Regions from separate parts of the Roseburia sp. 831b genome, predicted to be linked through region 1. Evidence: riboswitches for the same ligand, from Rfam matches in the RefSeq annotation. Region 1 holds a riboswitch; the other holds the start of a gene.
What was found. A riboswitch is a leader RNA that binds a small molecule or an ion and turns the genes downstream of it on or off. The one in region 1 is predicted to bind FMN.
Positions count from the first base shown of each region.

Region 1 (6,887 bases):
TTGTGGCACATGCACCGTACACGATGAACCTTTGTGCCGCAAAGGAAGACATTCGTGCATTTTCCAAAGAGATGATTGCGGATGACCTGAAACGAATGGAATATACGCCGGGAAATTATTATAATTTTCATCCGGGTTCCCATGTCGGACAGGGCGCTGAGGCTGGTATCGAGCTGATTGCAGATGCATTAAATGATGTTTTAACAAAAGACCAGAATACGATTGTTCTCTTAGAGACCATGGCTGGAAAAGGAACCGAGGTTGGACGTAACTTCGAGGAGCTTCGGGAAATTTTAGACCGCGTCAAGTTAAAAGAAAAGATGGGAGTCTGCTTTGATACCTGTCATGTCTGGGACGGCGGATATGATATCGTAAATCATTTCGATGAGGTGCTGTCAGAGTTTGACCGTGTGATTGGGCTAGACCGCCTGTACGCAGTTCATTTTAACGATAGCATGAATGAATGTGGAGCACACAAGGACCGTCATGAGAAGATTGGAGATGGAAAGATTGGGCTAGAGGCGATGAAGCGTATCGCAACGCACCCTGCACTTTCCGGGAGACCGTTTATTTTAGAGACACCAAACGATGATGCAGGCTATGCAAGAGAGATTGCATGGATTCGCGAATGGACAGAATAAAAGAAGAGGATTGACAGATGATACTACCGCCTGGGCTTTCGGCTCAGGCGGTAGTTTTCTTTATGTAATAGGAAATTTCGTTCCTATTACATAAAAAAATGCTCCGCAGGGATCGCACTGCGGCGGAGTTGAACAATGTCGCAAATGCGACCCGCCGCAGGCGGAGAATCCTGCAAGCAGGATTCTTTTTTATTGCAGGCCCAGATGCCTTGCATGCAGGGCTTATTTTATAAATAGACAATAATGCATAGCTATTGTCCAAATTCATGTGTGTTATGTAAACTAATAGATGCACATTGGACAAATAGAGGTAGAAAATACGAAACCTATATAATTATTGGCTCAAATCCGCGAAATTTTGGCTAATATAAAATGAATTTATGACTATTATCCAAACAGGCATTTTTATGTAAACTAAATCCTGTAAAATGCCTTGAAATTAGACAAGAAATGAAGAAATGTGCCTTTATTATCCATTTGGAATCTGGTATCTGCTGATTAATCCACTTTTGACATATATAGTATTGAAAACTACATAACAAAGTAAATAATACAATAAAACATTGACATCAATACTGAAAAGTTCTATACTTAACCATAAATAGTTTGATTATCAAACTATTTGACGGCATGAGAGACCTATGAAGTGTGTTTCGCATGTGAAAAAGGATTAATTTGGAGGTTTTATTAAGATGAATACGGAAAAGAACGGATTTCAGGAGCTTCGAATCAGGGAAAAGGTTGCGAAACTTCCAATCGTGCAGGGAGGAATGGGGGTCGGTGTAAGCCGAAGCCACCTGGCAGGTGCAGTAGCAAAAGAGGGAGGTATTGGCATCATTTCAACAGCTCAAATCGGTTATGATGAGGAAGGATTTGAGTACGACCAGGCGGGATGTAACCTTCTTGCAATTCGAAAACATATCAAGAGGGCAAAGGAGATTGCCTGTGGAAATGGGCTTGTGGGCGTCAACATCATGGTTGCACTTAAGCATTATAAAGAGCACGTAAAAGAAGCGGTTTTGGCAGGAGCAGACGTCATTATCAGTGGTGCGGGGCTTCCAATGAGTCTGCCGGAGTTAATTGGAAAAGAGTGCAAAACCAAGATTGCACCGATTGTTTCTTCCAGGCGGGCAGCGCAGTTAATCTTAAAAATGTGGTCACATAAATATGACCGGACAGCAGATTTCCTTGTGGTAGAAGGACCAAAAGCGGGTGGTCATCTTGGATTTTCCAAAGAACAGTTAGCAGAGACGACGGATGCTGTCTTTGACGAAGAGATTCAACGTATCATCGAGTGTAAAAAAGAGTATGAAGAAAAATACGAAAAAGAGATACCGGTCATTGTAGCAGGCGGTATTTTTGATGCAAAGGATGTCCGCCATGCATTTTCACTTGGTGCAGATGGGGTGCAGGTTGCGAGCCGTTTTGTTGCGACGGAAGAATGTGATGCGTCGGATGCCTACAAACAGGCATATATCCAGGCGGATGAGGAGGATATCCAGATTATCCAAAGCCCGGTCGGCATGCCGGGGCGGGCGGTTCGAAACAAGTTTATCGAGCATTTGGAAAAGGCAAGAATCCCAATCTCAAAATGTTACAACTGCCTGGAAAAATGCAATCCGTCTAAGGTTCCATACTGTATTACAAAAGCTCTGATTGACGCAGTCAAGGGGGATGTAGAGAACGGACTTGTGTTCTGTGGTGCAAATGTTGGAAGAATTCATGAAATGACGACGGTTCACAAGCTGATGCAGGAACTTTTGGCATAGGGAACGAAGTAGATAAACAGAAGGAAAAAGTTCAACCCGGTTTTGACGAGAATCCAGCGCTTTGGATTCCCATTCATAACCGGGTCGAACTTTTTTTAGTGGAACTTTTCTATTAAAGTTCGCATTTATTAAAATTTGAATTGCAACTCATTAAAAAATTATAACAACTGAATTCCGTTTTCTTCACATTTTTTTGCAATCTCTTCTGGCCAGATAGAAGACTGAACTTCACCAATGTGAGCTTTTCTTAAGAAGAACATACAGATACGGGACTGTCCGATACCACCGCCGATGGTATATGGAAGTTCTTCGTTTAAGATTGCTTTCTGGAAAGGAAGTTCTGCACGTTCCGGGCAGCCTGCTTTTTTCAACTGGCTAAGAAGCGCTTTCTTGTCAACACGGATACCCATTGAGGATAATTCCAGTGCAATATCAAGAACCGGATAGTAAACTAAAATATCAGCGTTCAATTCCCAGTCATCGTAGTCAGGAGCACGGCCGTCATGTTTTTCTCCGGATTCCATGGTATCACCAATCTTCATGATGCAGACAGCACCCTTGGTCTTTGTAATATAGAATTCACGCTCCTTTGGTGTGTAATCCGGGAACATATCTTCCAATTCCTGTGTGGTGATGAAGAAAATATCATGTGGAAGAATTTCCTCTATGTAGTCATACTGGATTGCCATGTATTTTTCTGTCTTACGAAGACATTTGTAAACAGTGCGTACAGTTTCTTTTAAAGTCTCAATATTGCGTTCTTCCTTCTTGATGACTTTTTCCCAATCCCACTGATCCACAAAGATAGAGTGGATGTTATCCGTATCTTCGTCACGACGGATGGCGTTCATATCGGTGTAGATACCTTCACCATAAGAAAAATCATATTTTTTCAAGGCGTAACGTTTCCATTTTGCAAGGGAATGTACGATTTCAGCCTGTTTTTCATTCTGTTCTTTGATGCCAAAAGACACAGGTCTTTCCACACCGTTTAAGTTATCATTCAATCCGGATTCCGGGTCTACGAAAAGCGGTGCGGAAACACGGGTTAAATTCAAGCGTAAGGCAAGCAGATTTTGAAAGAAATCTTTTACCGTTTTGATTGCAATCTGTGTATCATGTAAATTTAATTCTGACTTATAGCCAGATGGGATAATTAAGTTGTCCATTGAAAGGCTCTCCTTTTATTTCCTGGTTTGGATAAAAATGGTGCTTAAGCACCGACCTTAATCATTATAGCACAAGGCAACTCAATTTCAAGAAAAGAAGAAGTATTTTGAAAAAAATACATGTATACCGGATACAAGGAAAAACGTAGTTGACAACCACAAAAATTTGCGTATAATGAAACTCAAGTTAGAAAATAAAATAAAGTCTTCAGGGCAGGGTGCAATTCCCTACCGGTGGTAAAGCCCACGAGCCGCAAGGCATGATTCGGTGAAACTCCGAAGCCGACAGTAAAGTCTGGATGAAAGAAGAATGAATGAAAATTGTAGTTGTATTTGGGAAAGAATACATGTGATTTTGGATTTATGCTCTGGAATGGGATTCATTTCAGAGCTTTTTTATGTAATTGGAAATTTCGTTTCGATTATATAAAAAAGGCTCCGCGAGGATAGCATTGCGGCGGAGTTGAACAATGACTTTTGGAAAAACAAGATTACAAGATATTCTTTAAACTTAAGCAATATCAAATCAACTACAAAGATAGTCAAAACCCCTGAACATACCGCTCAGGGGTTTTTCACTTTTTACTAACAATTCGCTATCAAAAATATTCCATAATGTAGTAATTGACAACTGACGCAAAGGCAGGAACAGTATGTGCCTATGGGAGAAGATTAGAAAATCTTAGATTTCCTTATCTTCGCACATTAAAACATACTATTCCTGCCGTTACGTCAGTTGTCAAATAGTAAGCTATGAAATATTTTTTGATACCGGAATCTATACAGGAAAAAGGAGAAACACATGGAACCAAAACAGCAAACAGAAGATGAAACATACATGAGGCTCGCAACCAAGCTTGCAAAAAAAGGCGTTGGCTGGGTTAATCCGAATCCAATGGTCGGTGCGGTCATCGTCAAAGATGGCAGAATCATCGGGCAAGGTTATCACCAAAAATGTGGGGAATTACATGCGGAGCGAAATGCTTTTGCAGATTGTAAAGAGGATGCATGCGGGGCGACACTTTATGTGACGCTTGAGCCTTGCTGTCATACCGGCCGGACAGCGCCTTGTACACAGGCAATCCTAGAACATAAGATTGCGCGTGTGGTGATTGGTTCGAATGACCCGAATCCGCTTGTTGCGGGTGGCGGAATCCGGATTTTAAAAGAACATGGAATTGAAGTGAAAACCGGTGTCTTAAAAGAAGAATGCGATGCGATAAATCCCGTCTTTTTTCACTATATCAAGAATAAGACACCCTATGTGACGATGAAGTATGCCATGACAATGGATGGAAAAATAGCTACAAAAACCGGAGCGTCGAAGTGGATTACCGGAGAGGCTGCAAGAAAAAGAGTGCACGAGGAGCGCCATAAAAATATGGCAATCATGGTGGGAATCGGAACGGTTCGCCTGGATAATCCAAGCCTTACGACGAGGCTTGAAAATTACAATGCCAAGAATCCCATCCGCATTATCTGCGATACCAATCTTGCCACACCGCTTGCGGCAACGGTGGTTACGACCGCAAAGGAGCAGCGCACGATTCTGGCAACCTGCTGCAAGGGGCAGGAAAAGTGGAAACCATACGAGGATGCCAGCTGTGAGATTCTTCTGGTAAAAGAAGAAAATGGAAGGATTAACCTTAAGGATTTGATGATACAGCTTGGGAAAATGGGAATTGACAGCATTTTGCTAGAAGGCGGAGGAACCTTAAACGAGGCAGCACTCCGAGCCGGAATTGTAAAAAAAGTGCAGACCTACATTGCACCGAAAATTTTTGGCGGAGATACAGCGAAAAGCCCGGTTGCGGGAATTGGTGTAAATGTTCCAAATGATGCATTTTTCCTGAAAAATACAACAATTGAGAAAATTGGAGATGATTTTTTATTGGAAAGTGAGGTGGTGACATGTTCACCGGAATTGTAGAGGAAATCGGAACCGTTGAGGCAGTCAGAAAAGGTGCCAGCTCTGCCGCAATGCGAATCGGCGCAAAAGAGATTCTATCGGATATCAAGGTAGGAGACAGTATTGCAGTCAATGGAATCTGTCTGACCGTAACTTCTTTTGACGGGAAGGGATTCTGGGTAGATGTTATGCCAGAGACGTTAAGCCGTTCTTCCATTGGAAAAGCGGCAAGAGGAAGTGCCGTGAATCTTGAGAGAGCGATGCTTTGTGGTGGCAGATTCGGCGGTCACATCGTCTCCGGCCACATCGATGGAACGGGAACGATTTTAGAGGTACAGGCAGATGACAATGCGGTCTGGTATACCATCGCCGCGGAGAAAGGGGTTATGCGCTATATCGTGGAAAAAGGATCGGTTGCAATCGATGGAATCAGTCTTACCGTCGCAAAAGTGCAGGAGGAGCGTTTTTCCGTGTCGGTGATTCCGCACACCAGGGAAAAAACTATACTTTCCAGAAAAAAAGCAGGCGACATTGTCAATTTAGAGAATGATGTCATTGGAAAATATGTGGAAAAACTTTTACAGACGCCAGATACGGAAAAGAAACCGTCCAATATTTCGAAAGAGTTTTTACTAAAAAATGGATTTTAGGAGGAGAAAAGATGTACGAATTTCAGACAGTAGAAGAAGCGTTAGAAGATTTACGAAATGGAAAAATCATTTTGGTAACGGATGATGAAGACCGGGAAAATGAGGGTGATTTTATCTGTGCAGCAGAGTTTGCAACAACAGAAAATGTCAACTTTATGGCAACCTATGGAAAGGGGTTAATCTGTATGCCTATGAGCGAAGCAATTGCCAAAAAGCTGATGTTTCCACAGATGGTGACGGACAATACGGACAATCACGAGACCGCATTTACGGTGTCTGTCGACCACGTTGCGACCACAACAGGAATTTCCGCAAAAGAGAGAGGACTTACCGCAAGAATGTGTGTCAGTGACGATGCAAAACCGCAGGATTTCCGAAGACCGGGACACATGTTCCCGCTTCAGGCGAAGAAAAACGGGGTGCTTGAGCGAAACGGTCATACGGAGGCAACCGTGGATTTGATGCGTCTGGCGGGTTTAAAAGAATGTGGTCTTTGCTGTGAAATCATGCGCGAGGATGGCACGATGATGCGCACCAAAGAATTGATGGAGCTTGCAAAAGAACATAAACTCTCATTCATCACCATTAAGGCAATCCAGGAATATCGAAAAAAACATGAAAAACTCGTCGAGCGCGTTACGGTAGCAAAGATGCCGACCAAATACGGAGAATTCATGGCATATGGTTATCGGAATCTTTTAAATGGAGAACATCATGTAGCACTGGTAAAAGGGGAGATTCGCGATGGC
Region 1 is NZ_CP135162.1:511,432-518,318, forward strand. Features, by position in the region: gene BIV16_RS02260 (deoxyribonuclease IV) at 1-641, shown strand, start outside; gene BIV16_RS02265 (NAD(P)H-dependent flavin oxidoreductase) at 1,334-2,410, shown strand; gene asnA (aspartate--ammonia ligase) at 2,569-3,579, opposite strand; FMN riboswitch at 3,780-3,894, shown strand; gene ribD (bifunctional diaminohydroxyphosphoribosylaminopyrimidine deaminase/5-amino-6-(5-phosphoribosylamino)uracil reductase RibD) at 4,382-5,509, shown strand; gene ribE (riboflavin synthase) at 5,491-6,138, shown strand; gene BIV16_RS02285 (bifunctional 3,4-dihydroxy-2-butanone-4-phosphate synthase/GTP cyclohydrolase II) at 6,150-6,887, shown strand, end outside.

Region 2 (6,887 bases), 1.3 Mb from region 1:
TTACATTGGATCTGACATCTCGCCCATTCACAACTACGGCTGCTGCCGTTTCATCACAAGAACTCTCTATTGCCAAAATTTTTACTTCATTGTTGCCCTTCATTTTGAAGAATCTCCTTCTATCTGATAGAATACCAGAATCTTCCAGTTTCCATCGTCATCTTTTCTTAATACATATTGTTGATTCGTGCGCGTAAACTCATTCTTTTGTTTTACAAAATAGGAAGCTGTCACATAGGCACACTCATCCCCATCTATCGTCTTATACTCTACATCATTACTGCCACACACGGAAGTCTGCGAAATCGTCTTGGAATTTTCCGCATAAGACGCAATATCCGCTTTTAGCGACTGCAAAAACTGATCTCTTGGATTGTTTTCCAGTAACTCATTGTCCATAAGCATTCTTGCCTGGTCTGCTAATTCTTCTAACTGCTCGTCTGTGTAATCACCATCATAGTAGCATTTCAAAATACGGTTGTAAAATTTGATAACTTCACGCGGCGTTGACGGATAGTCATTTTTCAAATCTTTGGTAATAAGCTTATCCGTCTCTGTTAATGTCACTTTTTCCTCTGTACTTGCTGTGTTTTTTGCAGACAGATAATAATAGTAACCTACAATCAGACTAATACAAATAATAGAAACCACCAAAACACGAACTTTTTTCATAGGACACCTCATTTCTCCGGTTGACTGTTGCAACCAGCTTCATCATCGAACATCAGTTCCACACTCTTTCCGTCTTTTCCAAGATAAGATGATTCAAATATCTTGCGTACCTGTGGCATATATTCTTCTGCCCTCACAAGGGAAGGTGAAAAATGCGTCAGCCACATTTCTTTTACGTTCGCCTTCGCTGCGACATCCGCTGCCTCGTAGAACGTCATGTGTTTGTATTGTTTTGCTTTTGCTATCTTTTCTTTTTCTGCATACATACCTTCACAGATAAGCAAATCAGACTGGCCCGCCGAACGAACCAGCGACTCTGTCGGTCTTGTGTCGGTACAGTAAGTCACTTTGATTCCCTTTCGCTGTGGTCCTAACACCATATCCGGGGTATAAGTCTTGCCATCTTCTGTCACACTTTCCCCACGCTGAAGAACGCTCCAGTATTTCTTTGGAATCTGGTGCTCATTCGCACGCTCTACCTCAAATCTTCCTGCCCGCTTAATTTCCACAGAGTAGCCATAACAGGTAATGTTATGATTGACACGGAATGCATGAATCTGATATCCATTCAATTCCAAGTCCACTTCCGGCTCTGTAAGCTCAATATATTTTATTTCAAAAGGGAGTTCCGGTGCAATCATGCGAAGTGCACCGACTACCCTTTCCAATCCTTTTGGTCCCACCATCGTAAGCGGTTCGGTTCGGTCTGCATTTCCCATGGTAAGAAGCAGTCCCGGCAACCCACTGATATGATCCGCATGATAATGTGTAAAACAAATGACGTCAATCGGTTTAAACGAAAGACCTTTTTCCTTGATTGCAATCTGCGTTCCCTCACCACAGTCAATCAACAGACTGCTGCCGTTATAACGCATCATCGCCGCTGTTAACCAACGATTTGGAAGCGGCATCATTCCCGCCGTTCCTAAAAGACAAACGTCTAACATGGATTCTCCTTTACAAGTACTCTGTTATTTCACTTTTGTCGGGAGGCAATAAAAATCCTTTCGTCCATTTATCGTAACAGGCTTCACACAAATCGATTGTGTGGATTTCTCCATCCTTCTGGCCGGAAAAATATCCCCATGTCTTTTCTATGGAAAGAAACTCTTTTTTGTTCTGCTCCTCCTGACAGCAGATGACTCTGCCACACTGGTTACAAATAATCTGATTTCCTTTTCGACTCATAGGCTCCTCCTGCCATACATGGCACATCTTTTCACTGGTATGTCAAATTGTTTCCATCCTTATTATATCGGACAGTTCCTGTGCCTGAATAGAGGAAATTACTGGCCATATATCATAATATAGGCATCTTCTTTCGGTTTTTCATAGAAGTTCGGGCGGACACCACAATTGCGGAATCCGTTTCTCTCATAGAGACGAATCGCGCTCTCGTTCGATACTCTTACTTCTAACACCAGCCTGCCAATGGAACGCTTCTCTGCCTCGGCCAAAACCGCCTTAATCAGCTGTGCACCCACTCCACGGCAGCGCTCTGTCTGTGCCACTGCTACATTTGTGATTTCCCCTTCATCAATTGAGACAATCATCCCGCAGTAACCTATGATTTTATTCTGCTCCTCTGCCACGAAAAAAACGGCATGGCCGGAATTTAAGGATTCTTCAAATCCTTTTTTGCTCCATGGCATGGAAAAAATCTCTCGTTCTAATGCACTGACCGCCTCTGTATCTTTCAATTGCATCGTTCTTACGGTAATCATTGCTGTTGATCCTTTTCTAATCTCTCCCGCTCTGCCTGGGAAAGTCTTAAATATTCTGGTTTATGTTCCTCTGCGGTCTCAATACGGCCTTCCTTAAAATACTGCATTCCAAGGACTGCCACTGCGCCTGCCCTTTGCTTATTCATATGTGCCGGTGCAAACAGGTACGGTACTTTGCAGTTTTCTTTCAGATAATCCCGAAAGACCGGTACTCCATCTCCCAAAAAGACAACCGATTGTCCTATTGTATTAATTTTTCCTACAATTTCATCAATTCCAACTGCACACTGCTCTAGCACAACCTCCATCTTATCTCCATCAAATCGGTAAAGACCCGTGTAAGTCTGATTTCTTCTCGCATCCATCAACGGACATACCATATCCCGGTATCCGACAAGGTTATAGGCAATACCATCCACGGTTGGCACATTTACAATTGGCTTTTTTAACGCCAATCCTAATCCCTTCGCTGTTGCAGAACCAATTCGAAGTCCGGTAAAAGACCCTGGTCCCCCTGCAATCGCAATGGCATCGATGCTATTAAGGTCCAATTCAATCATTTTGGCAATCTCATCTAACATAGGCAGCAAAGTCTGAGAATGTGTTTTCTTATAATTGACGGTATATTCTCCTAACAGATTATCATCCTCTACGATTGCCACACTTGCAACCAGCCCAGAGCTGTCTAATCCTAATATTTTCATTTCACTTCATACCCTTCTATTTTTCTTTGTCAACAATCGTAATCTTACGATAATCAAATCCTTTTTCCAAATCCTTTTCAATCGTAATCTCACGGCGCTTTTCGGGCAGGATTTCCTCGATAAGGTTCGCCCACTCAATCATGGTTAATCCCTGGCCATAAAAATAGTCTTCGTAACCAATCTCATCCATCTCTTCAATATCGCTAATCCGGTACACATCAAAATGGTAAAACGGCATACGCCCTTCTTCATAAACCTGCACGATTGTAAAAGTCGGGCTGCAGATTGGTTCCTGAATTCCAAGTCCATCCGCTATTCCCTGTGTCAGCACCGTTTTTCCAACGCCCAAATCACCGACTAACGTATATACCTCCCCTGGCAAAGCTTTTTCGCCAAGCTCTTTTCCAAGCGCATGTGTCTCTTCCCAGGAGTTTGTCTCATAGATTTTTACTTTTTCCATCTTCTCTACCTTTATTTCATATTGACACGATACTTTTCTAATTTCTGTTTTGCAAGCTCTGCCACCTTATCGTACTGTGCCCCTAACTGTTCCCTTGGAATCACATACGCATTCAGCCTTGTACTGTAAATCAGTACATTGCTCTTTGTGGAAACCATCTTATAAACCTGCTCCCATGGCAAAACTGCGCTTTCCCCGCCCTGTGAGACATGCACACCATCCTCCTCTAAGGAATAATGTAACACACCTTTTAGAACCTCCGATGTTGCAATGGCATGTTTCGAGCGCATCCATAACGTAACTGGCATATAAACAAGAAAAAGAATTCCAAAACATACATATAATATGGTGTATGTCATCTCAACCTTTCCACGTGTAAGAACTGCTGCGATAAAAACAAAAATTGCAATCACAATCGACATAATTCCATGAAAGCCGGAATAGGTCTGGTACATATTAAAACGATACATATCCTTTGGCTGTAATTTGATATCAAATTCTATTGGCATATCGTAACCTCCTGTATACATCTATCGAAAGTATAGCATTTTTTACGCAAAAAGAAAAGACGCTAATCTCTTAGCGCCCTTTCTTTGGTCTTTTAAGCATTTCTTCCTTTTAAAATCGGAGAAATGTGTTTGTAAATCAAAAATGTAATCACAACAGATAACAATCCTTTTACCATGGTAAATGGAAGGTTAAAGCAGATTAAACACTGTAAAATAGATTTCATCTGTGGCAAAATCGCCTGATAAGCATTTAAAATGGTTTCTTTAGGCATGAAGTTGTAGTAAAACGGATAAACCAATAAGTAATTCGACACGATACTGAACACGCCCATGAACAAATCGCCAAGTAAAGAACCGATAAGAGCGCTTTTTCTTGACTTCTTGTGCTTATAAATCAAACCTGCCGGCACGACAAAGGCTGCTCCTAAAAGGAAATTGGAAAGTTCCCCCACACCGCCTGTTGTGGTAATTGCAAGATGAAGTACATTTTTAAGTAAACAGATGAGTACACCACAAAGAGGTCCCATCGCAAAAGATCCAATCAATGCCGGGAGTTCGGATAAATCCATCTTGATGAATTCCGGCATAATAAACGGAACGCTAAAATCAAAAAACATTAAAATGTATGCGATTGCTGTCAGCATCGCTGTTACGGTCAGGTAACGCACGTTTACCCTTTTGTGTGTGTTGGTGTTTGTTGTTGTCTGCATATCCATGATATTCACTCCTTTTTTGAAAATAGAATTCCATCTGCCAGTATTTCTAAGGAGTTGCGAAGTGATTTCCTAACAGAAACAAAAAGCCCCAAATCCTTGTGGATCCGGGGCATCTCTTTTCACTTCAACAAGCCTTTGTAACTCTCACTCTGTTACATTCAGCTCTTAGCTACTTCTTCTCTCATCCAGACTATACTGTCGGTTCCGGATTCTCACCGGATCAATCGTTTGCACGACTCACGGACTTGCTAAGGAACACCGGAAAGCCACCTTGTGCCTTCCTGTCTTCTAGCTATCACCGTCGGTCGGGAATCTGTCGGATTGCAATTCAACTACAATTGTTATTGCATCTTCCATCACCCTGCCCCGAAGAAACTCTATATTCATTTTCTATTTTTACATAATATTTTATGCACTTACATTGTATGCGCACACGGATGTGATGTCAATAGGAATCTCTTCCTTTTTTAAGAATCTAATTTAATGCCGTCAAAGAAACTGTTTCCCTTGTGTCCTCTGTCATTTTTTCTGCGGTCGTTCTGATTCTTTCCATTCTGCGAACGGTTCTTGTTGGTATTGCGATTTGAATTCTTTTCTTTTTCCTTTTCTTTTCGCTCTTCCTTCTTCTGTGCTTCCGGCTTTCCACCACCAATTTTCATGGTAAGCTGGATACGCTGCTTTTTCAAATCAACGGAAAGCACCTGGACGTCCACAACATCCCCTACACTGACTGTTTCTAATGGGTGTGAAATATAGCGGTCACAAATTTCTGAAATGTGCACAAGACCATCCTGGTGAACACCGATATCGACAAATGCACCGAAATCGATTACGTTACGGACAGTTCCCTTTAATACCATTCCCGGTGTTAAATCTTTCATTTCTAAGACATCGCTTCGCAAAATTGGCTTTGGCATGTCCTCACGTGGGTCACGCGCTGGTTTTTCCAACTCTTTTACAATATCCTGTAACGTAATTTCGCCAATGCCAAGTTCTTCGGCAAGCTGTTTGTAATCTGCGATTTTCTTTGAAATGCCATCTAACTTACGCTTTTTGACATCTTCCATCGTATAGCCAAGCTTGTCTAATAATTTCTTGGTTGCATCGTAGCTCTCCGGGTGGACACCTGTTGCATCCAGCGGATTTTTACCTTCTAAGATTCGCATGAAACCGGCACACTGTTCATAAGCTTTTGGTCCAAGTTTTGCAACTTTTAAAAGCTGGGAACGGGACTCAAATTTTCCATTTTCTTCCCGGTAAGTCACGATATTTTTGGCGATCGCTTTGCTGATACCGGAAATATATTCGAGTAAGGATGCGGACGCTGTATTTAAGTCGACCCCTACTTTATTCACACAGTCCTCCACAACTCCGCTTAACGCTTCGCTGAGTTTCTTCTGGTTCATATCATGCTGATACTGACCGACACCGATGGATTTTGGATCTATTTTTACAAGTTCTGCCAGTGGGTCCTGTAAACGTCTTGCCATAGAAGTCGCACTTCTTTGTCCTACGTCAAAGTTCGGGAACTCCTCGGTTGCAAGTTTGCTCGCGGAATAAACGGATGCTCCTGCCTCATTTACAATGATGTACTGTACTTTTACCGGAATCTCTTTTAACAAATCCACAATAATCTGTTCGGATTCACGGGAGGCGGTTCCATTTCCAAGGGAAATTAAGGTAATGTGATATTTGGAAATCAGTTTCTTTAGAACAACTTTTGCCTCTTCTACCTTATTCTGTGGTGCGGTCGGGTAAATGACTGCCGTATCTAATACTTTTCCGGTCGGATCTACCACTGCAAGCTTACATCCGGTACGGAATGCCGGGTCCCATCCTAACACAACCTGGTTTGCAATTGGCGGCTGCATCAAAAGCTGCTCTAAGTTCTTGCCAAACACCTTGATTGCACCATCCTCTGCGCGCTCGGTAAGGTCACTTCGAATTTCACGCTCGATTGCAGGTCCGATTAATCTGGAATATGCATCTGCAACCACTTCTTTTAAGACAGGGGTCGTCTCTTTATTGTCATTTGTTATAACTTTTTTCTCTAAATACTGTAAAATATCTTCTTCCGGAGCCTCGATTTTTACCGTTAAAAT
Region 2 is NZ_CP135162.1:2,290,871-2,297,757, forward strand. Features, by position in the region: gene tsaD (tRNA (adenosine(37)-N6)-threonylcarbamoyltransferase complex transferase subunit TsaD) at 1-103, opposite strand, end outside; gene BIV16_RS10520 (DUF6715 family protein) at 100-672, opposite strand; gene BIV16_RS10525 (ribonuclease Z) at 681-1,619, opposite strand; gene BIV16_RS10530 (hypothetical protein) at 1,630-1,860, opposite strand; gene rimI (ribosomal protein S18-alanine N-acetyltransferase) at 1,959-2,396, opposite strand; gene tsaB (tRNA (adenosine(37)-N6)-threonylcarbamoyltransferase complex dimerization subunit type 1 TsaB) at 2,393-3,100, opposite strand; gene tsaE (tRNA (adenosine(37)-N6)-threonylcarbamoyltransferase complex ATPase subunit type 1 TsaE) at 3,117-3,560, opposite strand; gene BIV16_RS10550 (YcxB family protein) at 3,572-4,069, opposite strand; gene BIV16_RS10555 (ECF transporter S component) at 4,162-4,779, opposite strand; FMN riboswitch at 4,955-5,163, opposite strand; gene BIV16_RS10560 (Tex family protein) at 5,253-6,887, opposite strand, start outside.
Region 2: it holds a riboswitch for FMN, as region 1 does, so the genes downstream of both, BIV16_RS10555 (ECF transporter S component) here and ribD (bifunctional diaminohydroxyphosphoribosylaminopyrimidine deaminase/5-amino-6-(5-phosphoribosylamino)uracil reductase RibD) in region 1, are expected to answer to the same signal.